DNA from 2 places in the Pseudarthrobacter sp. NIBRBAC000502770 genome. Region 2 is predicted to be linked to the other one. Evidence: predicted binding sites of a transcription regulator. Region 2 holds the regulator's gene; the other holds the start of a gene.
The links. The regulator LexA, encoded in region 2, represses DNA repair genes until DNA is damaged. The targets are predictions, from matches to a motif close to TCGAACANNTGTTCGA.

Region 1 (14,116 bases), on a different replicon from region 2:
TGGTTCAGGTAGTGGAAGTGCCGCTTCTCGGCGGACCGCCATGAGTCTTTCTGGAGGGTCTTTTCATACCCGGCGCAGATCAGGGCGATGAGGGAGAATTCTGGGCGTGTGGTGGTTTTGGCGGTGTGGTCCCGCAACGGGTTCCAGCCCCACCGATCGGTGTCCTCTCCGGTCTTGGCCCCGATCATCTCGGTGGCGACTTTGCCGTCGTAGCCGCTGGCGGTTTCGGGGTCGTGGGTGATGGCGTGGACGGTGAAGTACTGCCAGCCCTTCGGCGCGGTCTTGCGCGACAGCAGGGTCTTCACGAATTCACGCCTGACCTTCGTGGCGCTTTCCATCTCGCGGTTATTGGCGATCAGGGTTTTCCGCTCGGCTTTCTGTTCCTCGGTCATCGGGCCTTTCTGGGCCTGCGTGCCGCCGTCGTAGCGTTCGTACTTCGGGGTGAAGCCCCGGTCCTGCCAGCCGGTGATGACGGGCTGGGCGTTGTGCTGGCCCCGGTAGTCGGTGCTGATCAGGTAGGCGTTGGCGTCCTCGTCGGTGGCCGGTTTCCCGTCGGCCCGCTTCGCGGCCGAGACGTACAGGTTCTCTTCGTTGGAGTAGTGCCCGGCGTCCTCCACGATGGTCTTGCCCTCCGCCTCGAGCTCGGCGATGAGTGCGGCGAGGGCGGCGGCGCGGTCGCGGCGGTCCCGGAGCATCTGCGCGACGTGCAGGAGCTGATCGGGTTCGTCCGCGATCACGGACTCTAATTCCTCCGTGGCGTCCTGGTCCCCTTCAAATTCGGCCATGATGAGCGCTTCGTCGATGGTGTATCCCTTGCCCAGGGCGGTGGATCCGGCGGTCGAGGATTTGGCTTTCAGCGCCCCTTCCACGATGGTCTTGGTGCGTCCGGTTTTCTTGGCGATCGCGGCGGCTGAGACGCCGATCAGGGACAGCTGGTGGTAGGCGTCGGCCTCGTCCGCTTCGGTCAGTTCGGCGCGCTGGATGTTCTCCACGACCTGGGTCACGATCCGTTCTGCTTCCTCGGGGGACTCGATGATCATCACCGGGATGCTGGTGCGTCCGGCTTCAACGGCGGCGCGGGTGCGGCGCTGTCCCATCAGGACGTGCACGGTCCCGTCGTCCTTGCGGTGGGCGATGACGGGTTCCATCACGCCGTGCTCTTTGATGCTGGCAATGAAATCGGGGGTCAGGGCGGCGTCTTTGCGGACGTTGATGTCCACGGTCAGGGTGGCCGGGTTGAGCATTTCGAGGGTGGGTGTGGTGTTCATGGTGTTGCTCCTTTTGCAGAGGATTCCGGTGGGTGGGGCGGCTCAGGTGACCGGCCAGCTTCCCCTCTCCCCCGTTGTTTTTTGGTTGCTGGCAAGCTCGCTTGCTCGGCGGCCGACGGAGCCCTGTCTACCCGCAGGGCAAGGTGAAGGAAATTCCCGGAGGAAATCAGCGACGCAGGAGCGCCGGAGGGACATTTCCTGCCCCGCAGGCCCCGGTGGAGCTTGCGGAACCGGGGCTAGACGGGGTGGAGCGGACGCCTAGAATCCGGAGGACAGCAACCAAAAGACGTCGTAGACAAGACAGGGCCAGGGCTGGCCGGAGCCCTGCGACGGACAGCACTGGACCCACAGCCGGCCGCGCCAGCGGACGCCCGAATGGGTGCGAGCCCTGCGAGCATGCCCCTGGCTTCGTCTCCCCTGGATCCGCCCATGCCGGCCCCGCTCCTAGCCTGGCCGGCCCGCTGCCTGTTCCTCCGGCGGTCCTTCACCGAAACGGCGGTGCGCCGCCGGTGACCAGCGACGGAAGCCAACCACCGGCGGCGGACCGCCCGAACCTTTCGGCCGGTCCCGGTCCATTAGTGAGGAGGGCGTCACCTTGCCGGGCGGTGGTTCCGCCCGGCAAAGTTTCAGGAGGTTTAGGCGACGTTGGCCATGTACGGCATCCGGTACCGGCTCGGCAATTCCGCGGCGGCTTCGGGCAGGTCGTCCGGGCCGTGGGCCTGGCCGTTCTTCCACTGGAAGAACGCCTGTTCGCTGATCGCGTCCCATTGGCGGGCCTTGGTCCGGTAGAACGTGCAGCTCACGTCTCCCTCGCAGTAGGTGGCGACGCCGAACAGGTTTCCGATGCTGTCAGCGGTGCGGGTCGCGGCGACCATGACGTAGGGCCAATTGCCAAGGTCCCAGCCGTCACTCCCCCAGCTGGGGATGACGGCCCAGCCGTGTTCACCGATGAGTTCCATCCAGTCGTAGCCGCCGTTCTCGTGGTAATCGCCCAGCACGGTCACGCCGTCGATGGTTTCCCCGGTGTCCCGGGTGGTCACCGTCATAGTGGTTACTGCGTTCATGGTGTTGCTCCTTTTGCAGAGGATTCCGGTGGGTGGGGCGGCTCAGGTCACCGGCCAGCTTCCCGCTCCCCCCGTTGTTTTTTGGTTGCTGGCAAGCTCGCTTGCTCGGCGGCCGACGGAGCCCTGTCTACCCGCAGGGCAAGGTGCAGGAAATTCCCTCAAGGAAATCAGCGACGCAGGAGCGCCGGAGGGACATTTCCTGCACCGCAGGCCCCGACGAAGGAGGGGCTAGACGGGGTGGAGCGGACGCCTAGAATCCGAAGGACAGCAACCAAAAGACGTCGTAGACAAGACAGGGCCAGGGCGGGCCGGAGCCCTGCGACGGACAGCACTGGACCCAACAGCCGGCCGCGCCAGCGGACGCCCGAATGGGTGCGAGCCCTGCGAGCATGCCCTTCCTGAGTAGGGTGAGGGCATGACTGAGCCGGTTCCGCGTGATAACCGCCCGGGCCGTGCGGGGCGCGGTTCTGTGCTGGATTCCCCGCGGGTCCTCTGGGTCCTGGCCGTGGTGTTCACAGTTGCCGCGGCGGGGTCGCTGGCGCTGGTTGTCGTTGATCTTGTGATTGCCCGGCCGGCAGCTGGCGATGTCTTCATTACCGCCCTGAATGCCCTGGCGGCGTTCCTGTTGTGGCGGCGGTTGTTGGCACAAACCCGGGCATGAGGAAAGGCCGGCACCGCAGTGCCGGCCTTTCGCCGTTTCCCTCTGCAAAGGAAATTTGGGTGGGCAGCGTCCCGCTGCCTGGGCGTTAGAGGTTGGGGTGTTCCTGGGCCCAGCCGATATTCGCGGGCCCCGTTGGTTCGCCGGCGGTGAGCAGACGAATCTCGATGACATCTTCAGCCAGGCTGGGCTCGGCCGCCGGCTTGTCGTCGTCGGTCAGGATGTAGTCAGTTCCCATGCTCACGCTTCCTGGTCGGTGCAGTGTTCCTGGGTTCACTGTAGCCGTGGTTTCTACACGCTAGCTGGGTTCTGAGCTGCGCCCGCGCGAGCGTCCGGCGGCCGGCGGAGCGCAGCGGGGGAGGCCGCCCCGCCACCGGCAAAAGGCCGGACCGGGATCTCTTGGTGATCCCGGTCCGGCCCTGTCCGTTTAGTTGTTGTGGCGCTGGTAGGAGGTTTCCGGGTCGCGAGCGACCTCTGCGACTGAGCCGCGGTTGATCAATTCCTGCAGCAGCCCTGCCAGCCGGAACCCGGGGGCGTCCGTGTCCGCGTGCTTGAGGTACCGGCTGGCTTGGGTGCCGTTGCCTTTGAGCCATTCCAGCCACCCCATCAGGGTCAGCATCGGTGCGCGCTGGCCTGCCGGGACTGCCTTCATCAGTTCGAACGCGATGGCCTGGGCCCGGTCCACCCGGTTCCAGTCGGGGCGTCCGGTGAAGGTACCGAGGATGACGTCGGCGAAGTTGCCGTTCTGGGTGGTGATGGTCTCGCGGAACAGGAAGTCCCGGACCATCTTGTGCTGGAACGCTCCCGCAAGGTCCCGGGCCGTTTCGCTGTCCGGGGTTCCGGTGCTGTCCAGCACGGCCGCCCACGCGGCGCATGCTTTCTGGATGTCTGCTTCGGTGCCTTCGGGTGCTTCCACCGGCATGGCCCAGGTGCCCAGCAGGGCGGGGTTGTAGACGTCGATGTCCGTGGCGCTGCCGAAGAAGGTAAACGTCGCGTTGGCGTGGCTGTCGGTGATTTGCTCCAGCGGGCGCTCCTCGTCCGTGCCGAACTCCGTCCAGTGAGTGGAGGTCACGAGCCAGACGTGCCGCACGGGCATCCGGGCTGCGGCCAGCTCGGACACCAGTGCGGCGACGTGCGCGGCGTAGGGGTAGCTGTCCTGGTTCTCGTCGGTGTAGACGACGAGGTAGGACGCCGTGGCCTTCTCATCGTTGGCGGCGTGGCTGGTCAGCGTCTGCGCGTAGTTGACCGGCTCGACGTGTTCGGGTGCGTCCACCCGCAGGGTCGCGCCGAGCGCGCCGGCGTGGGCGGTGAGGACGACGAACGATTCCGAGGGCGTGATGCCCAGCAGGTGCGGGATGGTGGCCAGCAGGTCGGCGGGACCGGTGAGGTTGATCTTTTCAAGCATGGTGTTGCTCCTTTTGCAGAGGATTCCGGTGGGTGGGGCGGCTTAGGTGACCGGCCAGCGCCCCCTTCTCCCCCCGTTGTTTTTTGGTTGCTGGCAAGCTTGCTTGCTCGGCGGCCGACGGAGCCCTGTCTACCCGCAGGGCAAGGTGCAGGAAATTCCCTCAAGGAAATCAGCGACGCAGGAGCGCCGGAGGGACATTTCCTGCACCGCAGGCCCCGACGAAGGAGGGGCTAGACGGGGTGGAGCGGACGCCTAGAATCCGAAGGACAGCAACCAAAAGACGTCGTAGACAAGACAGGGCCAGGGCATCCGGAGCCCTGCGACGGAGGCACTGGACCCAACAGCCGGCCGCGCCAGCGGACGCCCGAAAGCAGTGTCTGTAGGGCCGCGGTGCCTGCCCCTGTCCGGGAGGGCCGTGGCAGGATGGGGTTCATTATGGACAGGCGGTTGCGGCGCGCTCCTGACGCCGAATGGGTGCTGATGTACCGGCTCGGACTGAGCCGGCAACGCATCGCTGACCTCGTGCGCGTGCCGCCGGCCGCTGTCGGATACCACCTGGCCATCGCCCGCCGCCAGGATCCGGGACTGGAGGCCGAGCACCAGGCAGCGGCCGGCGCCGGACCTGTTCCATCCCGCTCCCCCACGGATCTCGCCCGGATGGAAGAGGTCATCGCCTGGGCCTCAGCCGAAGGCCGGCTGCCTGACGGCCGGTCCGGCGACCGGAGCGAACGGTCAATGGCCCGTTGGCTGTCCGTACGCCGGCGCGAAGCAGCCCAGGGGACCCTGGACCCGGCCTACAGCGACGGCCTTGCCCAGGTGCCGGGGTGGGTCGAAAACCGCCGGAAGGTGGAGGACGAGGCGCGGTGGTACGAGCGGCTGGCCGAGCTCGTGGAGTTCCGGTTGGAAGGCAACGACTGGCCACGCCACCACGATTACGAGTCAGAGCGTGAACATACCCTCGGGGTCTGGGTCCACGCGCAGCGGTACAAATGCCGCCGCGGCGAACTCGATCCTCTGAAGGTCAAGCTCCTGAACAATGCAGCTCCCGGGTGGCAGACCGGTCGGACCCGCGGCCGCCCTCCCCTGCGCTGACCGGAAGGCCGCATCTCCAGCGGCCACGAGGCAAGACCCGCTAGTACACTTGCATCGGCTCTCCAGTCCCCCCAGCTTGGAGAGCCGGGAGCCTCTGCGCTTGAGTCCTCGGATTCGCGCGGAGGCTTTCCTCATACGCCCAACCAAAAACCACCGTGTGGCCAACCAGCAGACGACCCAACCGTGTTGTGCCCACTGGGGGCAGGCGGAGCCCTCCGCACAGCTCAGGCTGTCCCCATTGGCGTACAACCCGTCCCGTCGAAAGCCCGCCAGACCCTCGATGGTTCTTTTGTCGGCCCACACCAGTAGACTGAATGAATCGAACATATATTCGAATAAAGGTGTGTTGTGGGCGTTGTTGTCGGTCCCCGTGTGATAGATGCGGGCGTGTCGTTGTTGTCGGTGCTGATTTCTCCGGTACCCGTCGCGGCCGGGTATCCGTCGCCGGCGCAGGACTATTTTGACGGCCGGATCGATCTGAACGAGCACCTGATCAAGGACATCACCAGCACCTATGTCGTGAGGGTGTCCGGGGAGTCGATGGAGGGCGCCGGCATCAGCGACGGCGACGAACTGATCGTGAACCGCGCTCTGGAACCCAAGGACGGGTCCGTGGTCATCGCCGTCCTGGACGGGGAGCTGACCATCAAGCGGCTGCGGGTCACGGGAACCGGGGTGGTGCTGCAGGCGGAGAATCCGGCGTACCCGGACATCCTGGTCCCGTCGGTCGCGGATCTGGTCATCTGGGGCGTCGCGACCCGCTGCTTGCATCATGTCTAAGCCGGCCACGATGCGGCACATGCCGCAGATCGCGCATGTGGATGTGAACTGCTTCTACGCGTCGGCCGAGCGGGCGTTCAACCCGTCCCTGGAGGGCCGTCCCGTCATCGTCCTGTCCAACAACGACGGCTGCGCCGTCACCCGCTCCCCCGAGGCCAAGGCCCTCGGGATCCCCATGGGTGAGCCGTGGTTCAAACTCGCTCCGCGGGCCAAACAATGGGGACTCGTCGCCCTCTCCAGTAACTACGAGCTCTACGGCGACATCAGCGCCCGCGTGATGGAACTGCTCGGCCGGTACAGCGCCTGGCTGGAGGTCTACAGCATCGACGAGGCCTTCCTCGGCGTCAAAGGCGCCCCGGGAGAACTCCTGGCCCTGGGCCGGGACATGAAGACAGCTGTGCGGCGTAACGTCGGGGTACCTGTCTGCGTCGGGATCGCCGGGACCAAGACCCTGGCGAAACTGGCGAACAAATGGGCCAAGAACAACCCGGCGTTCGACGGGGTCTGCCACTGGGACTCCGTGCCCGCAGCCGACAGGGAAGCCCTGATGCGCCGCCTGTCCGTGATCGAGATCTGGGGCGTCGCCACCCGCCTGACCAAACGCCTCAACGCCCTAGGGATCCACTCCATCCATGACCTGTCCCGGGCCGATCCGGTGATGATCCGGGACCGCTTCTCCGTCGTCATGATGCGCACCGTCCTGGAACTCCAGGGAACCCCCTGCATCCCGATGGAGGAAGAACGGATCGGCCGGGACCAGCTCATCTTCTCCCGCTCCTTCGCCACCCCCATCACCACCGCGGCGGGAATGCGGCAGGTCATGAGCGTCTACGGCCAGCAGGCCTCGGCCCGGCTGGCCAAACACGGCCTCCAGGCCAAGGTCCTCACCGCCTTCGCCGGCACTTCACACTTCAACCCCAAAGACACCGCCTACCCCTCGGTGTGCGTGCCCCTGCCGATGCCCACCGCGGACCCGGTCCTGCTCACCAAGGCAGCCCACGCACTCCTGCCCCGCATCTGCGAGGGCATCCGGTACGCCCGGGCCGGCATCATGGTCACTGACCTCCGGCCCACCGGCAACCAGGCACCCCTGGCCCTCTTCGAAAACCCCCACGAGGAACGCCACGTCGGAACCCTCCTCGAAGACGTCACCCGCCGGTACGGGCGCGGATCCATCGGCCTCGGCCACGCCGGAATCCGGGGCGGGCCGGACTGGACCATGAAACGCGACATGCTCTCCCCCCGCTACACCACCCACTGGGACGAACTCCCCCTCGTCAAAGCCGCCTAACCCAAACACGCCAGCACGACCGCACCACGAAAGAACACCACCCCATGAGCACCATCGCCGACATCGCCCCGCAGACCAACGACACACTGGTCCGACTCGACGCGGCAGGCAAACCCCTCGCCATCCGGCACGACGGACGGATCTGGCTTGTCGACCCCGCCACCGAATCCCGGCACTGGTACGGAAGAGACGCATGGTGGGACACCCGCCGCACAGCAGCCGTAGGCAGCGGCGACCTGGTCAGCATCGAATACTGGCAAGTTCAGGTCCGCTCCGGCACCCATTCCGCCCTCCGGACCGCCACGCTGCGCCGGAACCCGCTGTCCACGCACTGGCTCCTGGAAAACATCAGCGACGCCGACGAAACGACCAACGAAGAGTGACGCGCCAAACCATCAACGATCAGACGTGGGCAGGGATCCGGACGGAATTCACACTGCCAACCCTCGGGCAGGTGCGGCGCCGGCTCTTCGAGCTGATGGAAGACCCCGAACCCGTGATGCGCCAGCTCGTCCGCGTCTTCATCGACGACGGCACCTTCTGCCCCGGATTCCAGTTCCTCCCCGGCGGACAGCTCCACCCCACCGTCCTTGAGCTGTTCCAGCGTGCGATGGAGCTGCAGATCCCGCACAACTACTTCACGCTCTGGATGGTCACCCCAACCAGGGACCTTGCTGGAGCACGCCCGGTCGACCATCTGAAAGGCGGCCCCGCTCCCCTGCTCCGCGCGCTGGAATCCTACCGCTGGCGCTAACACCGACCCTTGACCGCACCGGCGGGGTGGGTAGCGTTGGCCCATGGGACTCATTTACGACAGCCCGGACCTCGCGGCTCTGACGCTGACGCGGCTCGCCGCCGAAGAATCCGAAGGACCCAGCGCCCTGGAAGGGCGCATGCTCGACTATCTGGACGACCTCGAGCAGCGCAACGGCACCGCCTTCCTGGAGCTGGTGGCCATCACCCTCGCCCGGGTGCACTTCAAATCCCTGGACGATCTGGCCCGGGCCACCGGCGACGATCCGGCAGCATTGCTGGACGCCGCCGAGGTAGAGGCGCTGGAAGGCCTCGATGGCGGCAGCTAGAGCGCCATCCGTGTCCGGGCTGCCGGCGGGCCTTGTCCCGCCGCCGAAGGTGGCCCTGGCCCGGGCCGTCACGAGGATGCCACGCGCCGGTACGTTGTCCGGGACTCTGTCCTATGAGCCCAAATGGGACGGTTACCGCTGCATCGCGATCCACGACGACCACGGGGTGACCCTGTGGTCCAGGCAGGGCAAAGAGCTCACCGGGTACTTCCCCGAACTCACGGCAGCCTTCGCATCGGAGGTCCCGCCCGGGTGCGTGGTCGACGGCGAAGCCGTGATCTGGGCCGGGGGCAGGCTGGATTTCTCCGCATTGCAGCAACGCCTGGGCGCCGGCGCTAAGACCCTCTCCGGCCTGGTCCGGCAGACCCCGGCCAGTTATGTCGCCTTCGATGTTCTGGCCGTGGCCGGACATGATGCCAGGGCGCTGCCGCTCAGTGAGCGGCGGGCGCTCCTGGAAGAACTGGCCCGCGGGTGGGCGCCTCCGCTCTCGCTCTCCCCCGCCACCACCGACCCGGACGAGGCGGCCAGGTGGTTCGAGGACTTGCCGCACACCGGGATTGAGGGACTGGTCATCAAGGGCATCGACCAGCCCTACACACCAGGTGCCCGTTCCTGGCTGAAACTCAAACACCGCGAAACCGTGGAAATCATCTGCGGAGCAGTCATCGGGCCGATCACCGAACCCCGGGAAGTCGTGGCCGGCCTTGTCCTGGACGGGGAACTGCGGATCGTCGGCAGATCCACACCGTTGAAGACGGCAGCTGCGCGGGAACTGGCGCGGTGGCTGCAACCTCCCCGCGGCGCCCACCCCTGGCCGCCCGCCGTGAAAGGCACCACCCTGGACCGGTTCAACCGCGACAAGGAACCCGTGGCGCTGACCTTGGTCGAACCTGTGGCAGTGGAAGTCTCCGCCGATACGGCCTGGTCCGGCAGGTCCTTCCGCCACCCACTCCGCGTCCTCCGCGCGAGACCGGAACTGTCCCCCACGGACATCATCCTGCCCGACATGCTGCGTCCACTTCGCCCGGCGCGAGCGAACACAGTAGAGCAGTGACCGGGCGCCGCTCCCCCGCTATCGGGGTCTATTTGGAGGCGTCGTCGAGCAGCTGCCGGAATTGTTCTTCGGTGTTGAGGGTGAGCTCCTCCCCGTTGAGGAAGAACGTGGGCGTGCCGGTGACGCCCAGAGCTGTGCCGTCGTCTACGTCTTTACGGATCCGGACCTTGGTCGCTTCGTTAGCGACGGCCGCGTCGTACTGGGTCAGGTCCAGGCCAAGTTCCTGGGCGTAGGTGCGGAACAGGGCGGCCTGGGAGTCCTGTTTTTCGCCCCAGTGCGGCTGGGTCTCGAACATCTTGGTGTCCATCTGCTCGTACTTGCCCTGCTGAGCGGCTGCTTCGACGGCCAGGGCGGCTGTGCCGGAGTTCCGGTGCCCGGGGAGAGGGAAATAGCGATGGACGAAGGTGATCCGGTCCCCGTATTCCCTTTTCAGTTCCTCCACCAGAGGCACGGCCGCGCGGCAGGATTCGCATTCGAAGTCCAGGAATTCCACGAGCTGGGCTTTTTCGGTCCCCGGGTTGGTGACCCGGTGGCTGTCTTCCCTGACCAACTGGGCGTCGCCGACCGGTTGCAGGGCCGCCGGCGCGGGCTTGGTCGTGGTGAACACGGCGTACCAGATCAAACCGGCGGCCACGACGGCTCCCAGGATGATCCAGATGATCATGCGTATTTTCCGTGCAGCGTCAGTGGTTGTGGTGGTCGGTGGAGCTTGTGTCATCAGTGGGATGCTTTCGTGGTCAGGTCGGGGCGGACGTCAATGCAGGATTGGCTTCTACGGCGGCAACGGAACGACTGTGCGGTGCTTGCCGCCCGGAGTGAGCTGCGGCAGCCCGGCGTCCCTCGTGATGGTGACACCGCCCAAACCAAAACTCGTCAACACGCGGGTTATTTCAGTGCAGGCAGCTTCCCAAACGTTCTCGGGATTAGCACCGGCGGCGGGCTGCAGCCGGAGGCTGAGGCTGTCGAGTCCTGTCTGGACAATCTGGCCGCGGGTCAGGCCCTGCACGCTGTCGAGCACTGTAGCCAGTGTCAGCGGTGTCACTGAGACGGGGAGTCCGTCGCTTCGCGGGAAGGTCAGCAGTTCCGCGGTCCGGCCCTCCACCTGGATGGCCGGTGTCGGGTCCCCGCACAGGCAGGGGTCAGGCTTTGCGGTGACGCTGTCGCCGAGGTCGTAGCGCAGGATGGGCTGGACGCGGTTGGCGAGGTTGCTCAGCAGCACGGTGTGCGAGGGCTGGCCGGGCGGGACGGGTGCGTGGTCCGCGTCGACCGGTTCCAGGATGGCCCAGTCGCTGTTGACGTGGAGCCAGCCTTCCGGGCAGCTGTAGCTCAGGAAGGGGCATTCGGTCGCCGCGTAGCCTTGACGGACCTTGGCTCCTCGGAACGCTGCGCTGATCCTGGCGTACTCTGTGGCGGGCAGGCCCTCTGCGGAGAGAATAACGGCGGCGGGCTGGATGTTCAGGCGTCCTGCTTCCTGCTCGCCTGCCAGCAGCCAGCCGGTGGAGGCGTAGGGGGCAAGAATGGCCGGTCGGAAGTCGTTCAGCAAGGCGACGAGGTCCGGCATGGGCGTCTGGACCGGGAACACGCCCACACTGCGCCGGGCTGGCCCCTTTCGGAGTGAGGCCGCGGCCGCTGCCGAGGCGAAGTGGCCGCCGGTCGCGATGACCATGGCTATCCGCCCGCGGCCGCGGATGATCCCTGCGAGGTCTGCTGGTGAGAGCCAGGAGCTGAGCATCCGGAACGTCAGGGCCTGGGCGACGGCGAGGGATGTGGTGTCGAGCAGGAACAATCCCCGGGTGCCGGTGGTCCCGGACGTAGTGGCGAGGGTATAGCGGTTGAGAAATTTCTCGCCGACCAGTGAGGGGTCTGCAGCGAACGTCTGGGTTTCTTCCAGGGTGATGGCGGGGTCTGTGGGCCAGTCATCGAAATGGGCCATCAGGTCGGCCTTGTTCGTCACCGGCAGCAGGCGCGGGTCGGTGACCCGGGCCGGCAGGCCCTGATAAAGCCGGCGGTAAAACGGTGAGCATGTCCGCGCGTGGGTGACCATCTCTGAGAGTCGCTGCCGTTGCCGCCGCATGATGCCGGCGCTGCCCTGTTTCCGGGCGGTGCGGGCATCGAGCAACAGACGGAACGGTGTTTCTCTCATGGTTTCTCCTGACTCTGGCGGCGCGTGCTATAACTGCTCAGGTGCTGAACAGCCGTGACACGACGCCGGAGCTGATGAGGATGAACAGGCCCAGCCCGATGAAGACACCGGGGACCAGCCAGTGTTCGATCCTTTCGAGGGTTTCGGTGACCTTCGGGTGGGTGCCGACGACGCGTCCGAGTGCGCACCACACGGCGACCAGGATCAGGAACACCATGATGGTCACAACGGTGTCCTGGGTGCCCATGGTGCGGAAGATCGGGGTGTAGATCGCGATGTTATCGGCGCCGTTGGCGATGGTGATGCCAGCGACGCTGGCCAGACCGACTGCAGTGAATGACCCCTCCGCCTCCTCCTCCCCTCGAGTCCGCAGGAACCGGATCAGCCCGACCACGCCGATGGCCAGCGGGACCAGGCCGAGCCATCCCACCCATTCATCCGGGACGAGGGTCAGCCCGAGGGCCGCCAGGACGCTGATGCCGACCAGGGTGATGAACCCCAGATATTGCCCGCCGACGATCTCCCAGGGCCGCGGCCTGCCTTTGGCGGAGGCCAGGAACAGGACGGTCAGAACGACGATGTCGTCAATGTTGGTGGCGGCGAACATCGCCGCCGCGGCCGCGATGGTGGCAAGCATGAGTGGGTCCTTTCCAGGGCCTGCGCGGCCGGCGAAGCGGAAGAGAGTTTTATTCGCCGGTCCGTGCCCGCGGGGACAGGATTGTGCCGAGGACCAGAAGTGCTATCCCGGTGGTGACGAACACGTCCGCGAGGTTGAAGGTGGGGAACCAGCCGCTGTGCAGGTAGTCCACGACACCGCCCCCGTCGAGCCGGTCAATGAAGTTTCCGGCAGCGCCGCCGAGCAGCATGGCCGCTCCGGCCCGGGACAGTCCGGTCATGGCAGGGGCGGCGGAGACGGTGTACCAGATCAGAGCTGCAATGATCAGCCCGGTGGCGGCGATGACGACCCAGGGGGCAAGGTCCGCACCGAGACTGAATGCGACACCGCGGTTGTAGAGCAGCTTGATGTTGATCGGCCCCAGCTCGGTCGCCGTGCCGGTGGAGAGCAGGGCTTCGGCGAGGGCTTTGAGGACCAGGTCGGCCGCAGCCAGGACGGCTGCCCAGAGCAGCAGCACCGTCCTGAACCGTCGTGCCGTCCGGGCCGGTACGACCGGAGGGGCTGCGGCTTCGGCGCTCATGCTGCCGGTTCCAGTGCGGGGGCGGACCGGGCGTGGCTGAGCGCGGTCTTGCCGCTGAGCCGGCCTGCCCGGACGCCGTTGGCAATCACGACGATTTCGGCCAGTTCGTGGATCAGGACCACGGCAGCCAGGCCGAGCATGCCGAACAGCGCCAGCGGGATCAGCACGGCGATCAGCAGCAGGGACAGGCCCACGTTCTGGAGCATGATGCGCCGGGTTCTGCGCGCGTGGTCCAGTACCTGGGGCAGGTGATTCAGGTCCTCGCCCATTAGGGCGATGTCGGCGGTTTCGATCGCGACGTCGGTGCCCATGGCTCCCATCGCGATGCCGGTGTCGGCGGTCGCGAGGGCCGGGGCGTCGTTGACGCCGTCCCCGACCATGGCGGTGGGCTGGCGGGCCTTGAGCGTGCGGATGATCTCCGCCTTGTCCTCGGGGCGGAGGTCGGCGTGGACCTCGGTGATGCCCGCGGCCTTACCCAGCGCGGTGGCGGTGATGAGGTTGTCTCCGGTAAGCATCGCAGTGGTGTAGCCGGATGCAGTGAGCCGGGCGATGACCTCGCGGGCTTCGGGTCGCAGCTCGTCGCGGACCGCGATGGCTCCGATGACCTGGCCGTCGTCCTCGATCAGGACTGCGGTCGCGCCGGCGTGCTGCATCCGCTCGACCTCGGAGGTCAGGGGGCCGGCGTCGATCCAGCCGGGCCGGCCGAGACGGACGGTCCTGCCCTCGAGCTGGCCTTCCAGGCCCGCGCCGGGGATGGTGTCGACGTCGGTGACGGCCGCCCGGTCCGGTGTCGCGGCGAGAATGGCGCGGGCCAGCGGGTGTTCGCTGCGGGCCTCCAATCCGGCGGCAAGGGCCAGGACCTGGTCCCTGGTCGCGGTTCCGGTCGCGGCGACGTCAATCACGGCGGGCTTGTTCCGGGTCAGGGTTCCGGTTTTGTCCAGTGCGATGGTGCGGATTTTGCCGAGGGTTTCCAAGGCGCCGCCGCCCTTAATGAGCACGCCGATGCGGCTGGCCGCCCCGACGGAGGCGACGACCGTGACAGGGACGGAGATGGCCAGGGCGCATGGCGAGGCTGCGACCAGG
Region 2 (14,116 bases):
CTATTAATCCCGGTCACAATAAGGAGGAGACATGGGTTTTCTTGCTTGGATTATCCTGGGCCTGATTGTCGGGGCCATCGTTAAGGCCGTTATGCCCGGACGGGTCGGCGGCGGCTGGGTCACCAGCCTCATCCTGGGTGTCGTTGGAGCCATCGTTGGCGGCTGGATTGGCAGCCTCCTGTTCAACAAGGGCGATCTTGCCTTCTTCGACCTCGGCACCTGGATTCTCGCTATTGTTGGCGGCCTGGTTGTCGCCGGCATCTACGGAGCCGTCACCGGACGCGGGAAAGCCACTCGCGCACCCTGATCAATCTGTCCAGCAACAGTCAATGGGCCCCGGATTTCCGGGGCCTTTCTTTGTGCCCGGACGCACTAGCCGTTGTGGTCCTGGGCGAGCGGGGCGGGGCGGCGCTGGGATCGGGCGCTGGCGTAGAGGCACACGGTGGCTGCGGTCCCAAGATTGAGGCTTTCGGCCGCACCGTACACCGGAACCGCAACCCGGTGGTCTGCCAGTTCAAGCTCCGCCTCGGAGAGCCCCTGGGCCTCGTTCCCAAAGAACCAGGCGGTAGGTGCAGCGAGGTCGTAATCAGATCCGGGGCCGGCTCCGGTGAGCCTGCGGCGGGCGTTCTCGTCCTGCAGGACATCGAGGTCCAGCTGCCCGTAACCGTCGGCAGCGAGGACACCGATGCCCCGGGCCTTGCAGGCGGCAGCAAGTTCCGCGGGATCTGCGGCCAGGACGACCGGCAGATGGAACAGCGACCCCGCGGTGGAGCGGACAGCCTTGGGGTTGTAGATATCAACGCTGGACGCTGTGAAGATGACGGCGTCCGCGCCCGCCGAATCGGCCGCACGCAGCACGGTGCCTGCGTTTCCCGGGTCCCGGACCTGGCACAGCACGGCAATCAGGCGCGGGCCGGCGTCGAGCACGTCCGCCAAGGCAACGTCCACGAACCTGCAGACGGCCACGATTCCCTGCGGGTTGACGGTGTCCGCCATGGCTGCCAGGACCTCGTCGGTGGCCAGCCGGGCGTTGGTGCCTTCGGCGAGCTCTTCGAATTCGGGGAAGCGGTCCAGGCAGCTTTCGCTGGCGAAGACCTCGGTGACCACTCCGGGCGCTCCCGCCGCGAGGCGCTGCTGGTGGAGCTTGAGGGCTTCCCGGACAGCCTGCGGCCCCTCCGCAAGGAACTGGCCGCGCTTTAAACGGGCCGGGCGCCCTGCAAGCTTTGCCACGTCCCTGACCCGATCGGCTCGGGGGTTGGACAGTGGAAGATCTTGCGGGCGCCCGGATTCGTTCATACAAGAACTGTAGTAGCTGACGCTTCCAGTTCCTGAACTGGCCCCTCAGGCGAGGGGCGGCAGCGGCTGCTAGGCTGCGGCAACCTTCTTGGCGGAGGTGTCTGCCGGCAGGGAGTCCTTGGCCACCTGGACCAGTGCGGCGAAAGCGTTGGCGTCGGAGACGGCAAGCTCGGCCAGCATGCGGCGGTCAACCTCAACCTCGGCGGCCTTCAGGCCCTGGATGAGGCGGTTGTAGGTGAGGCCATTGGCGCGGGACGCAGCGTTGATGCGCTGGATCCACAGGCGGCGGAAGTCGCCCTTCTTCTTCTTGCGGTCACCGTAGCTGTACACAAACGAGTGCAGCAGCTGCTCTTTGGCCTTGCGGTACAGGCGCGAACGCTGTCCGCGGTAACCCTTCGCCCGTTCAAGAACAACCCGGCGCTTCTTATGGGCGTTGACCGCCCTCTTCACACGTGCCACGTGCGTACTCCTTCGAAAATCTGATCCCAAGCATCTGTTGCCGGTGTCCCGGCGGCCTGAGAAGGCTGTTTGGCAGGTGACGGACCACCGGCGGGCGGCCCATCAATAAACTTGGAAACTAGATGCCGAGCATCTTCCGGATGACCTTGGCGTCGCCCTTGAAGACGATCTTGTCGCCGGCAAGGCGGCGGGTCAGGCGGCTGGACTTGTGCTCCAGGTAGTGGCGGCGGTTGGCCTGCTGGCGGCGCAGCTTGCCGCTGCCGGTCAGCTTGAAGCGCTTCTTAGCACCACTGTGGGTCTTCATCTTCGGCATGGGAACCGATCTCCTTACGTTTCTGCGGGCCCGGGGGCCGGCAGTTCTATCGCGCAGCCACCCCCGCGGGCAGCATGCTGGTTGCTGACTGCCGGAACAGGCCCGGCAGCTGTGAACTAGTTGGTCTTCTTACCGGCCGGCTTCGGCACTGCCTTGGGGGCAGGACGTGCAGCAGGCTTCGGTGCAGCAGGCCTGGCCACCGGCTTGGGCGGCGCAGGCACACCGGCCGGCTTCGGCGCAGCCGCTTCCGGCTTGGCGGCAGCTGCAGGCTTGGGCGCCGGCGCGGCGGCCTTCGGTGCAGCAGCCTTGGGTGCAGCAGCCTTCGGCGCTTCCTGCTTCGGAGCCGGAGCCTTGGGGGCCTCCTGCTTCGGAGCCTGGGCCTTGGGCGCTTCCTGCTTCGGAGCGTCCTGCTCAGGAGCGGCAGCAGGCGCTTCGGCCGGAGCGTTGTCGGCGGCAGGTGCCTCCGGCTCGGTGGACACGGTGAAGCCTTCCGGCAGGAGGTCCGCCAGTGACTGCGTCATGGGGGTCTGGTCCTGGCCGGAGGTGTCAACGCGTCCTGCAGCCTTGGCTTCGTTCTGGGCCTTGGCCTCGGCGCGCTGGGTTGCCCGGCGTGCCTCCGCCTTGGCCTCAGCCTTGTTCTTCAGCGGGCCAACCACCATGACCATGTTGCGGCCGTCGATGCGGGGGCTGGACTCCACCACGCCGACTTCGGCGACGTCGTCCGCGAAGCGCTGGAGCAGGCGGATGCCCATCTCCGGACGCTGCTGCTCACGGCCACGGAACTGGATCATGGCCTTGACCTTGTCCCCGGCACCGAGGAAGCGCAGGGCGTGGCCGCGCTTGGTCTCGTAATCGTGGGTGTCGATCTTCAGGCGGAAGCGGATTTCCTTCAGAACGGTGTTCGTCTGGTTCTTCCGGGCCTCACGTGCCTTGACCGCGGCCTCGTACTTGTACTTGCCGAAGTCCATCAGCTTGCACACCGGAGGCTTCGCCTGAGGTGCAACTTCAACGAGATCAAGGTCGGACTCGGCAGCCAGGCGCAGGGCATCCTCAATACGGACGATTCCTACCTGTTCACCTGCAGGGCCGACCAGCCGCACCTCGGGGACGCGGATACGCTCATTGATTCTTGGCTCGCTAATGTTAAAGCTCCTGTGTTTGTTGTTGAGTCCGGCAAATGAAGAAGGCCCCCAATTGCCGGAGCAATCGAAGGCCTCAAAGAGGTTGGACCGGCAACCCGCTAAGGGCTGCACGTGCACAGTCCCGGCAAATGCCGGCCCATGCCCAACCAGGTACCCGGCAACCTTGCGTCCCTGCGGGTTCCAAAGGAACGGGCGGGACAACGGCTGACGCGGGTGGGAGAGAACTCCGCTTGCAAACTGGATGCCATTCTACAGAAAAAATTCCCGTCAACGCCGCGAAGCGCTGCTGGGAACCTGATCGTTTAGGACAATCCCTGAAATAACTACATCCAGTCGGTCTGTGTCAAGCTTACCAGTATGAGCACCCCAGACAGTAATTCATACGTCTTCGAGCCCGGCGACGCAGGCGCAGACGTCTCACAACAGATCCGCGACATCTCCGAAGTTCCCGCCATCGAGGTCATCACCACGGCGGCCGTGCACCTGATGAGCGCCGCAGCGGTGAAGCTTGGCCTGGCCGAAGAGGACAACGCAGCCGAACTCAAGGACCTCGACGAGGCCCGGAAGCTGATCACCGCACTGGCCGGCCTCGTGACCGCGGCCGCCCCGGAAATCGGGTCCCAGCACGCCGGACCCTTGCGCGACGGCCTGCGGTCCCTGCAGTTGGCCTTCCGCGAAGAGTCGCTGATTCCGGATGCACCGGGCAAGGGTCCGGGCGAAAAGTACACCGGGGCAGTCAACTAAAGCCCAACTCCCCCAAGCACCGTCCGACGGCGGGACGCCCCCTTTGCGGGCCGTCCCGCCGTCGCATTTTAAAGCGGCTGGCCGGGAGACCCAGGGGCCGGCCTGCGGCGCCGCTGCTGAAGCGCGAGCCCGACGACGCAGAGCACCACGCCGGCGGCTCCGACGGAGACGAAACCGCCGGAAGGGCCCATGACGTCGATGAAGACCCCGGCCAGCGGCGAACCGAACGCAACTCCGGCGGTCAACGCGGAGCCGTACCAGCCCATTGCCTCCCCCCGCCGCTCCTCCGGGACCAGCTCCGCGACCTTTTCGGAGGCCGCGGACAGCACAGGGGCGCACAGCAGCCCTGGCAGGACGGAGACAAAGGCAAGCGTCCAGGTGTCGTGGGCGAAGGCCATGGGCAGGGTCAGCGCGGCCATGCCGAGCAGCAGGAAGATCGGCGGAATGGGCCGGTGCATGGCCCCGTAGACCAAACCGCCCACCACCGAAGCCGCGCACCAGAAGACGAAGACGATCCCGATCTCGCTCTGGTGGCCGTCGATTTCCAGCGCGGCCACAATGCCGACGTCGGTGCCGCTGAGGACCATTCCGGCGCCCGCGGCAACGGCGAAGAGGGCCGCGACTGTTGCGGTGAACCAGGAAAAGCCGCCCGCCAGTCTTCCCCTGAGGCCCTGCGCGGCGCTGGTGGCCGCCCCGGCGGGCGCCAGTTCCGCGGCGGCTTCCTGCACATGCCCCGGGGCCGTGGACACCACCGCGGCCTCGGCGGCATGCTGCTCATCCGCCGCGCACTCCAGGCTCAGTCCTTCGCTGCGGGTGGGCGGGTTGAACCACATAAGGAACAGGCCGGCCAGCGATGTTGAAACGCCCACCACCGTTAGCCCTGCGGTGGTGAAGCCGCTGGTGGCCACCACGGCGCCGGCCGCCGGGCCGATCATGAAGACCACCTCCGTAGTGATGGCGTCGAGGGCAAACGCGGTGCGGCGCTGCTCGCCCTCCGCCAGGACGCCCAGGGATTGCCGGACCACGCTGAAGATGGGGAGCGTGAGCAGGCCGCCGACGAAGACCAGCGGAAGGAGCCACTGGTAGGACACGTGCGGCACCACCGACCAGATCACCGTCTCCGAGATCACCGATGGGATGAGCGCGGTCCGGAGCCCCGCCGTGTCCACGCGCCTGCCACGCCATGGCGCACCCAACGCAATGCCGATGGTCATGACAGCCGCGGCGGCACCGGCGGCGGCATAGCCCTGGCCCAGGGTAAGGACGATGTGCAGGGTGAGCAGAACACCGGCGGCTGAGTGCGGGATCCGGGCAACCATGCCCACCAGCAGCAGCCGGCGGATGGGCCGGACGGCAAGCAACTCCCGGTAGAGAGCGAAATTCACGAAAGCGGTCCTTCAGGATGCGCCGCAGCCCCTTGGGGATCACCCATCCGGCTGGCGGCTAGTCGGGAGCGCGCCTCAGTTTGATTTCCAGGGAATCGACGCGCTCCCCAAACAATACATTCCGGGACCACTCGGCCTGCAGGCCGGCTACCAGATCCTGGACACCGGCCGCGTCCAGGCCGTCCTCGAGGTACAGCACCACCTGCAGTTCCGGCCCGGTACCGCCACCAGGGAGCAGGGACCCGTCGGCGGCCCTGGCGACGACTCCCCTGCCGGGCAACAGTTCGACGCCGCGGACGGCCGCGAAGCCGGCGGCAGCGTTGCCCATTTCGGCGGCGAGGGCCCGGTCACTGTAGGAGGGAGTCCAGGCATGCTGCTTGGCGAGGGCCCAGACACCGGGGCGGCGCACCACGAAGGTTACATCCGCACCCGGATCCAGGACCAGGAGTTCTGCCCCTTCGGCGACCGCAGAGAGGGCCGCCCGGGCGGCATAGACCGCTACCGGCCGGGCGTCGGGATGCCATGCGGCCAGTGCGGCCGCAGAAGTGAACGCCGGCAGCGCGGTCCTGCCGTCGGCGGCCTTCAGCGTCACCAGCGCCATGTCCGCCTGCTTGTCCGCGTGCAGCCCGTGCGCTGTCCCGGCCTCTTCGGCGAGCTGGGCCACGATGGGAATGAACACGCGGGCCGTGGCCAGCGCGGCAACGACGTCCGCCTCGTCGCCCCGCCCCTCCCGGAGCGCGGCAATTGCGGTGAGGTAGCCGGCGTCGGCCGTTCCGTCGTCGTCCTCGAAGTTGTGGATCTTCGCATCATCTCCAGCCAGGCTGCGGCCGGCCCATGGCTGGCCCGCGGAATCCGTGGCACCACCGGCGCCGGCCAGGGCCGCCGCAATATGGCCGGGGAGTTGGCGGGCGGGAGGGCTTACCGGTTCTTCGGAGCTGGGCATGGCCGGGCTGCTTCCCCGCGCCTACCGGCGGCCGGCGACGTCGAGGGCTTCGGGCAGCGTGAAGGCGCCGGCGTAGAGTGCCTTGCCCACAATGGCGCCTTCGACGCCCAAGGGGACCAGCGAGCGGAGGACTTTGAGGTCGTCCAAACTGGAAATGCCGCCGGACGCCACCACGGGCTTACCGGTCTTCTCCACCATCTGGCGCAGGAGTTCAACGTTCGGGCCCTGCAGGGTGCCGTCCTTGGTCACATCGGTGACCACGTAGCGGGCGCAGCCGGCCTCCTCCAGGCGGCCCAGGACGTCCCACAGGTCCCCGCCTTCCTTCGTCCAGCCACGGCCGGCCAGGGTGGTGCCCCGGACGTCCAGTCCGACGGCGATCTTGTCGCCGAAGCGCTCGATGGCCCGCGCGGTCCAGTCAGGGTTCTCCAGTGCTGCGGTCCCCAGGTTGACCCGGGCGACACCCAGGTCGAGCGCTGCCTCCAGGGTCTCATCGTCGCGGAGGCCGCCCGAGAGCTCTACCTTGATGTCCAGCCGGCCCACCACCTCGCGGAGCAGGTCGGCGTTGGAACCGCGCCCGAAAGCAGCGTCAAGGTCAACCAGGTGGACCCATTCAGCACCCTGCTGCTGCCAGTTCAACGCGGCTTCGAGGGGGTGCCGTAGCTGGTTTCGCTGCCCGCCTCGCCCTGGACCAGCCGGACGGCCTGGCCGTTGACAACGTCGACGGCTGGCAGGAGTTCAAGTACCGGCAGGTCATGTGCGGTGGTCATACTCATCCTCGGTGTTGGTTCTTCGGTTGGGACTAAAGCGGGGGCGGCCGGCAACCGTTTATGCTCCGTGCCGCCCCCGGACTGTCAATTGCCCGGCAGCGTGAGCAGGTAGGCGGCAACCAGTGACATGGCAGCCAGGGCGTAGAACGACACCTGGAGCCACAGGGGCCTGGCCTGCTGCCGGAACGAGATGCCGCCGCCAATCAGCAGGCCGGCGAGGCCCATCAGGAGTACGGACCACATCTAGGCGCCACTGCCGGCGCTGGCAGGGCCGCCGGAATCGGCGCCGGCCGGCCTGCGCAGGCCCTCCACCCAGTTGCGCAGGAGCCGCGCGCCGGCATCGCCGGATTTTTCGGGGTGGAACTGGGTTGCGCAGAGCGGGCCGTTTTCCACGGCCGCGATGAACGGGCCGCCGTGCTCGGACCAGGTCACCAGTGGCGGTGCCATCCGCGGCTGGATGACGTCGAAGTTCCATTCCTGCACGCCGTAGGAGTGCACGAAGTAGAACCGTTCGTTTTCGACGCCGGCAAAGAGCTTCGAGCCTTCGGGGACCTTGACGGTGTTCCAGCCCATGTGGGGTACGACCTCCGCCGGGAGGGCCTCCACCTTTCCGGGCCATTCACCGATGCCCTGGGCTTCAGTGCCGTGTTCGACGCCGGCTTCGAACAGGACCTGCAGGCCCACGCAAATGCCAAGTACCGGGCGCCCGCCGGCCACGCGCCGGCCGATGAGCCGGATGCCGTCCACGGCCTTGAGTTCGCGCATCACGGTTTCGAATGCGCCGACGCCGGGCACCACCAGGCCGTCCGCGTTCAGGACGTCCTCCGGTTTGGCGCTCAGGATCACTTCCGCGCCGGCGCGTTCCAGGGCACGCACCGCGGACCTGACGTTCCCGGAACCGTAGTCCAGCACCGTGACGGTGGGCTTGCCCTCAGGCGACGGCAGCCTGCGGGACGCCGAGGGGTCGATGATGGCCCCGTCCTTCAGTTCCGGGCCGCTCACAGGGCACCCTTGGTGGAGGGGATGCCCTCAACCCGGGGATCCGGTTCGACGGCGGCGCGGAGCGCGCGCGCAAAGGCTTTGAACTGGGCCTCGACGATGTGGTGGGGGTCCCGGCCGGCCAGCACGTTCATGTGGAGGCAAATTCCGGCGTGCAGCGTGATGGCCTCAAAGACATGGCGGGTCAGGGACCCGGTGAAGTGGCCGCCAATGAGGTGGTATTCCTGGCCGGCGGGCTCACCGCCGTGCACCAGGTAGGGGCGGCCGGAAACGTCCACCACCGCGTTGGCGAGGGCCTCGTCCAGCGGCACCGTGGCCTCGCCAAACCGGCGGATGCCCGCTTTGTTGCCGAGGGCCGTCCGCAGGACTTCACCGAAGGTGATGGCGACATCCTCAACGGTGTGGTGGACGTCTATGTGGGTGTCCCCGGTGGCCTTGACCGTCATATCGATCAGGGAGTGCTTGCACAGGGCCGTCAGCATGTGGTCGTAGAACGGCACCGAGGTGTCGATGTCCGAGACTCCGGTACCGTCCAGGTTGATCTCCACGAGTACCGAGGACTCGCTGGTGGCACGCTCCATGCGGGCGGTCCGGGCTGCAGCCGTATTCGATCCGGTTGAACTCATGGTGAAGGATCCTTTGTGCGAGAAGAAGTGGTTCAAGGCGTCCAGCGCCGCCGTATCAAGTCTAGGCGTGAAGCGCGGCGTGGCCGGCAAGGATGCGTTCCAGGGAGGTCAGGAAGGCTGTGGTTTCCGCCTCAGTGCCCGCCGTGACGCGGAGGTGGCCCGGGATGCCCACATCGCGGATGAGCACGCCGGCGTCAAGGAGCTCCTGCCAGACCTGGTGCGGGTTTTCCAGGCCGCCGAAGAAAACGTAGTTGGAGTCCGATGCTGCGGGCTTGAGTCCCATCCTGGTCAGCTCGGCCACGATGCGGTCCCTCTGCTTCTTGATGTCCTCGACGTCGGCCATCAGCGCTTCGCGGTGTTCGAGGGCCGCCAGGGCGGTGGCCTGGGTGATGGCGGAGAGGTGGTACGGCAGGCGCACCAGACGCAGGGCATCGGCGACCTCGGGGGCTGCGGCCATGTAACCGAGCCGTGCCCCCGCCAGGGCGAAGGCCTTGCTCATCGTGCGGGAGACGATCAGACGTTCACGGCCGGGCAGGAGTGTCAGTGCGCTCGGCGTTCCGTCGTGTGCGAACTCGTGGTACGCCTCGTCGACGATCACGATGGCCTGGCTGTCCGCGCCGGCGTCATAGACGGCTTCCACGACGTCCAGCCCAAGCCCGGTCCCGGTGGGATTGTTGGGTGAGCAGAGGAACACGATGTTGGGCTGGAGTTCCTTGACCTGGCGGGCCGCGGACTCTGCGCTGAGGTCATAGCCTTCCGCGCGTTCCCCCGTGATGTACTGCGTGTCCGTTCCGCTGGCCAGCAACGGGTACATGGAGTACGTCGGCGGGAAGCCAAGGGCCGTGCGCCCTGGGCCGCCGAAGGCCTGGAGGATCTGTTGCAGGACCTCGTTGGAGCCGTTGGCTGCCCACAGGTTGGTTTCGTCGAGCCCATGCCCGAGATATTCCGCCAGGGCCTTCCGGAGCGCGGTGAACTCGCGGTCCGGGTAGCGGTTGAGGCCTGCGGCGGCTTCCGTAACGGCGGCGCTGATGGCGGCCCGCACATCGGCAGGAACCCCATGGGTGTTTTCGTTGACGTTCAGCAGGATGGGGACGTTCAGCTGGGGAGCCCCATAGGGAGTCAGTCCGCGAAGGTTGCTGCGGAGGGGAAGCCGGTTCAGACGTTCTAGCTGCTGGTTCACCTGAACAGTTTAGTTGCCGCGGCAACTACCGGAAAATGTGACGGTTCCCGCGGCTTCCCCCTCAGTGGGTGGGAACGAACAGCTGCTGGCCTGGAAGGACGGTGCCGGCGTCAAGGTTGTTGAGCTGGACAATGTCCGCCACGACGTCGCGGGCGTCCCGGCCCGGCGCGACGGTACCGGCAATGGCCCACAACGACTGTCCGGGCTGCACCGTCACGGTAACGGTGGGTGTCACCGCGAGGTCCGCAACCGAATCCGAGGCCTTGGCCGGGGAATGGAAGAACCCGGCGAGTGACAGCAGGAGAACAGCGAGGACTACAAGCGGGACCCCAATCAGGACGATCCTCCCCCGGCGGGTGAGCCGCAGCGGTGCAGGCGATGGTGAAACCTGGTGAAGAGTTAAAGCTGACATGAACTAAGCCCTCCTGGACTTGCCGTGCTGCCCGGGTGTCCGCCCGCAACGCCCTTGCCGTTCCAAACCGCCGCCGGGCACATCTTCCGGCCGGGTATTCGAAGGAGGCATCTGCTGGTTAGAACACATATTCGAACTTTGCTGGTTAAGTTTTAGCACCTATCAACGAACATTGTCGAGACTCGCTAGAACAAATGTTTGAAAAAGCACTATGGCTGGCCTAGTTTTGGAACCAAGAACAACCACTCCTGAAGTTGACCAGCAGGGTCTGACAATGACAGTGGGAGTCCTTCCACCGGCACGGCGGAAACAGCGCCCGGCGGAAGTTCCGGCGGCAAGCGAAAGGCAATGGCGAATATGGCAGCAGCAGCCGCCGGGGGCAGGACCGCCCCGCAATCCAAGAGGACCACCAAGGGGCTGACTCCCCGGCAGAAGAAGATCCTCGAGACCATCCAGCGCTCCGTTAACGAGAACGGGTATCCGCCGTCCATGCGGGAAATCGGCGACACGGTCGGCCTTGCGAGCCTGTCAAGCGTGACCCATCAGCTCTCGCAGCTGGAAAAGCTGGGCTATCTTCGGCGCGACCCCAAGCGGCCCCGTGCCATGGAAGTGTTGATGCCGCTGACGCTGGACGGCGGGGGAAAGAGTGCGGGCACGTCCCGTGCGCCCCAAGCCGCAGGGGACAGCGCCACCGTCACGGAGCTGCCTACTGCTCTGGATACGGCCATGGTTCCGCTGGTGGGCCGGATTGCCGCCGGCGGCCCCATCCTTGCCGAACAGCTCGTCGAAGATGTCATGCCGCTGCCCCGCCAGCTGGTTGGCCAGGGCGAACTTTTCATGCTGAAGGTGGCCGGCGATTCGATGGTGGATGCCGCCATTTGCGATGGTGACTGGGTGGTGGTGCGGCGCCAGGCTGACGCTGCCAACGGGGACATCGTCGCTGCACTGCTGGATGACGAGGCGACGGTCAAGACCTTCCGCCAGCGCGACGGCCACACCTGGCTGCTGCCGCAGAACACCCAGTACGAACCGATCCTGGGCGACCATGCCACCATCATGGGCAAGGTCGTCTCAGTCCTGCGTTCGCTCTAGCCTGCGCACGCCTGCCCGGCATCCGTGCAGGCGCTATCCGGCCGTTCTCAGGACGCGTCGGCGCCCAGCCTGGTGAGGGCTGCCAGCGCTTTGGCGCGGTCAGTGGTGGCCCAGAACGGCGGGAGGGCGCCGCGCAGGAATCCCGCATAGCGCTCGGTGGCCAGCCGCGAGTCCAGGACTGCCACCACTCCTTTGTCCCCGGTTGACCTGATCAGGCGGCCGGCCCCCTGGGCAAGCCGGATGGCAGCGTGGGTTGCCGAAACAGACATGAAACCGTTCCCGCCGGCCTGCGCCACGGCACGCGAACGCGCCGTCATGAGGGGGTCGTCCGGCCGCGGGAACGGGATGCGGTCAATCACTACCAGCCGGCAGGATCCACCGGGAACGTCCACACCCTGCCACAGGGACATGGTTCCGAAGAGGCAGGTGTCCGGTTCGTCCGCGAATTGTTTGACCAGGGCGGTCATGGTCGACTCGCCCTGGCAGAGGACAGTCATGTCGAGCTTCGGGCGGAGGGCATCGGCGGCTTCCCCGGCCGCCCGCCGCGAGGAGAACAGGCAAAGCGCTCCCCCGTTGGAGGCCTTGATGAGCGCTTCGAGTTCGGCCAGGGCTTCCGGTGAAACACCTCGGCCGGGCTTGGGCAGGTGGCCGGCAACGTAAAGGATGCCCTGTTTGGGGTAGTCGAAGGGCGAGCCAACATCCACGCCCGTCCAGCTGGGCGCTCCGTCACCGATCAGGCCCAGGCCTCCTGCGGCCGGTTCGAAGGCGGAACCGATCGCCAGGGTGGCAGAGGTCAGCACCACGGTGTGGCCGGCGAAGAGCCCCTCCCGCAGCCTGCCGGCGACGGACAGCGGCGCAATGTTGATCAGGACCGGCGCGCTGTCATCGGGCTGCGAATAGCCTTGGTCGGGATCGAAGGTGCTGGCGCGGGAGAACCACACCACTTCCCGGTTTTCCCGGGCAGCGATCAGCCGCTCGCACAGTTCCAGGATGAGCATCAGCCGGGAACGCGCCAGCTGCCGCCCGCCGTCGGCCGTGGTATTGCTGTCCCCTTTGGAATCGGACAACGCAGCCCTGCACGCTTCACGCAGCTGGTCCACGCAGTCAAGCTGTTCATCGTTCAGTCCGTTGGGGAGAAGTCCGTTGGGCGCGCCCGCGAGGGCCATTTCCAGGTTGGCAGCTGCGGCGTTCAGGGCGTCAACGGTGATGGCGGTGTGTTTCCGTGCGCCGGAAGCGGCCGCGTGGACCATGGCCACGGACAGCTGCCCGGAGACGGCTCCCGTCACCCGGTCCTGCAGCTCGTGCGCTTCGTCCACCACCACGACGTCGTATTCGGGCAGGACTGCCAGTCCTTCGAACGCGCTGACGGCCAGCATGGCGTGGTTGGTCACCACCACGTCAGCCTCGGCGGCATCCTGCCGGGCGAGCTCGCTGAAGCATTCAGCGGCCATCGGGCATTTTTGGGCGCCGAGGCATTCCATTGAGGTGACGGAAACCTGCCGCCATGCACGGTCGGTCACTCCAGGCAGCAGCTCGTCGCGGTCGCCGGTGGCCGTCTTCTCCGCCCATTCGCGGAGCCGCACCACTTCCTTGCCCAGCTGTGACGATGGTCCGCCCACGGAGGCGGCGAAATGCGGAACGCTGGTGTCCTCCCCCAGGGAAAACAGCTGCCCTTCCGACGGTTCCTCGGAAGGGAACCCGCCTTCAAGCTTGTGGCGGCACACATAGTTGGACCTGCCCTTGACCAGTGCAACCTTGACCGGCCGGTCCAGCGCCGGGGTGATGTTCTTCAGGAGCCGGGGCAGGTCCCTGCCGACAATCTGGGTCTGGAGCGCCAGGGTCGCCGTGGAGACCAGCGCAGGCTTGTTGCTTTCCAGGGCGTGGGCGATCAGCGGTATCAGGTAGGCCAGCGATTTGCCGGTGCCGGTACCTGCCTGGACCAACAGGTGGTTGCCGGTTTCGATGGCCCTGGCCACCTGGCGGGCCATTTCGTGTTGTCCGGTGCGGCTTTGTCCGCCCATGCCGGCGACGGCGCGGTCGAGCAGTTCGATAACGAACTGCTCGCCCGCCGTCTGCGCAGCTTCGCCGGCTGCGAGGTCAGTCATTGACGACGAATTGTTCCAGTTCGGACGCGAGGCCCTCCCGGACCATCACCGCAGCCCTGGTACCGGCCTCGAGGTGGTCCAGGCTGAGGATCTCGGCGTCGGACTCATGGAGCTTGCTGATCAGGTCCCCGCGCTCGTACGGGATGAGCAGCTCCATCTTGACCGATGGCCGGGGAATGGACTCGCTGATGGCCTTCAGCAATTCCGGGATGCCTTCCCCGGTCCTGGCCGAGACCACCACGTGCCGTGGCTCGCGCTGCTTCAGCCGCTCCACCACAAAGGGGTCCGCCGCATCGGCCTTGTTCAGGACGATGATTTCAGGCACCTTGCGGGCGTCGACTTCGCTGAAGACCTTCCGGACCGCGGCGATCTGCCCTTCCGGGTCGGGGTGCGACACGTCCACCACATGCAGGATCAGGTCCGAGTCCGCCACCTCCTCGAGGGTGGAGCGGAAGGCTTCCACCAGCTGGGTGGGCAGTGAACGGACGAACCCGACGGTGTCCGCCAGCGTGTACCCCAGGCCGTCAGCGGTTTCGGCCTTGCGGACAGTGGGATCAAGGGTGGCGAAGAGGGCATTCTCCACGAGGACCCCTGCGTCGGTGAGCCGGTTGAGCAGCGAGGACTTGCCGGCGTTGGTGTAGCCGGCGATTGCC

Region 1: a site for LexA is predicted at 5,807-5,822, ahead of NIBR502770_RS00080 (LexA family transcriptional regulator). Genes of this name have one in related genera too.

What each region holds. Positions count from the first base shown of each region.
Region 1 covers NZ_CP041197.1:4,765-18,880, reverse strand. The annotation lists gene NIBR502770_RS00105 (ParB/RepB/Spo0J family partition protein) at 1-1,268, opposite strand, end outside; gene NIBR502770_RS00100 (hypothetical protein) at 1,904-2,332, opposite strand; gene NIBR502770_RS00095 (hypothetical protein) at 2,748-2,993, shown strand; gene NIBR502770_RS21055 (hypothetical protein) at 3,079-3,228, opposite strand; gene NIBR502770_RS00090 (DUF4192 domain-containing protein) at 3,418-4,395, opposite strand; gene NIBR502770_RS00085 (helicase associated domain-containing protein) at 4,831-5,487, shown strand; gene NIBR502770_RS00080 (LexA family transcriptional regulator) at 5,836-6,267, shown strand; gene NIBR502770_RS00075 (Y-family DNA polymerase) at 6,278-7,558, shown strand; gene NIBR502770_RS00070 (hypothetical protein) at 7,603-7,941, shown strand; gene NIBR502770_RS00065 (hypothetical protein) at 7,938-8,312, shown strand; gene NIBR502770_RS00060 (hypothetical protein) at 8,356-8,640, shown strand; gene NIBR502770_RS00055 (ATP-dependent DNA ligase) at 8,627-9,694, shown strand; gene NIBR502770_RS00050 (thioredoxin domain-containing protein) at 9,723-10,412, opposite strand; gene NIBR502770_RS00045 (phenylacetate--CoA ligase family protein) at 10,467-11,837, opposite strand; gene NIBR502770_RS00040 (cadmium resistance transporter) at 11,875-12,474, opposite strand; gene lspA (signal peptidase II) at 12,524-13,033, opposite strand; gene NIBR502770_RS00030 (cation-translocating P-type ATPase) at 13,030-14,116, opposite strand, start outside.
Region 2 covers NZ_CP041198.1:954,377-968,492, reverse strand. The annotation lists gene NIBR502770_RS04780 (GlsB/YeaQ/YmgE family stress response membrane protein) at 32-307, shown strand; gene NIBR502770_RS04775 (RNA methyltransferase) at 373-1,296, opposite strand; gene rplT (50S ribosomal protein L20) at 1,366-1,755, opposite strand; gene rpmI (50S ribosomal protein L35) at 1,874-2,068, opposite strand; gene infC (translation initiation factor IF-3) at 2,185-3,168, opposite strand; gene NIBR502770_RS04755 (DUF1844 domain-containing protein) at 3,568-3,954, shown strand; gene NIBR502770_RS04750 (MFS transporter) at 4,023-5,339, opposite strand; gene NIBR502770_RS04745 (SseB family protein) at 5,398-6,282, opposite strand; partial or broken gene priA (bifunctional 1-(5-phosphoribosyl)-5-((5-phosphoribosylamino)methylideneamino)imidazole-4-carboxamide isomerase/phosphoribosylanthranilate isomerase PriA) at 6,304-7,049, opposite strand; gene NIBR502770_RS21120 (hypothetical protein) at 7,134-7,292, opposite strand; gene hisH (imidazole glycerol phosphate synthase subunit HisH) at 7,293-8,051, opposite strand; gene hisB (imidazoleglycerol-phosphate dehydratase HisB) at 8,048-8,674, opposite strand; gene NIBR502770_RS04725 (histidinol-phosphate transaminase) at 8,736-9,854, opposite strand; gene NIBR502770_RS04720 (LysM peptidoglycan-binding domain-containing protein) at 9,916-10,266, opposite strand; gene lexA (transcriptional repressor LexA) at 10,624-11,358, shown strand; gene NIBR502770_RS04710 (ATP-dependent DNA helicase) at 11,406-13,463, opposite strand; gene hflX (GTPase HflX) at 13,456-14,116, opposite strand, start outside.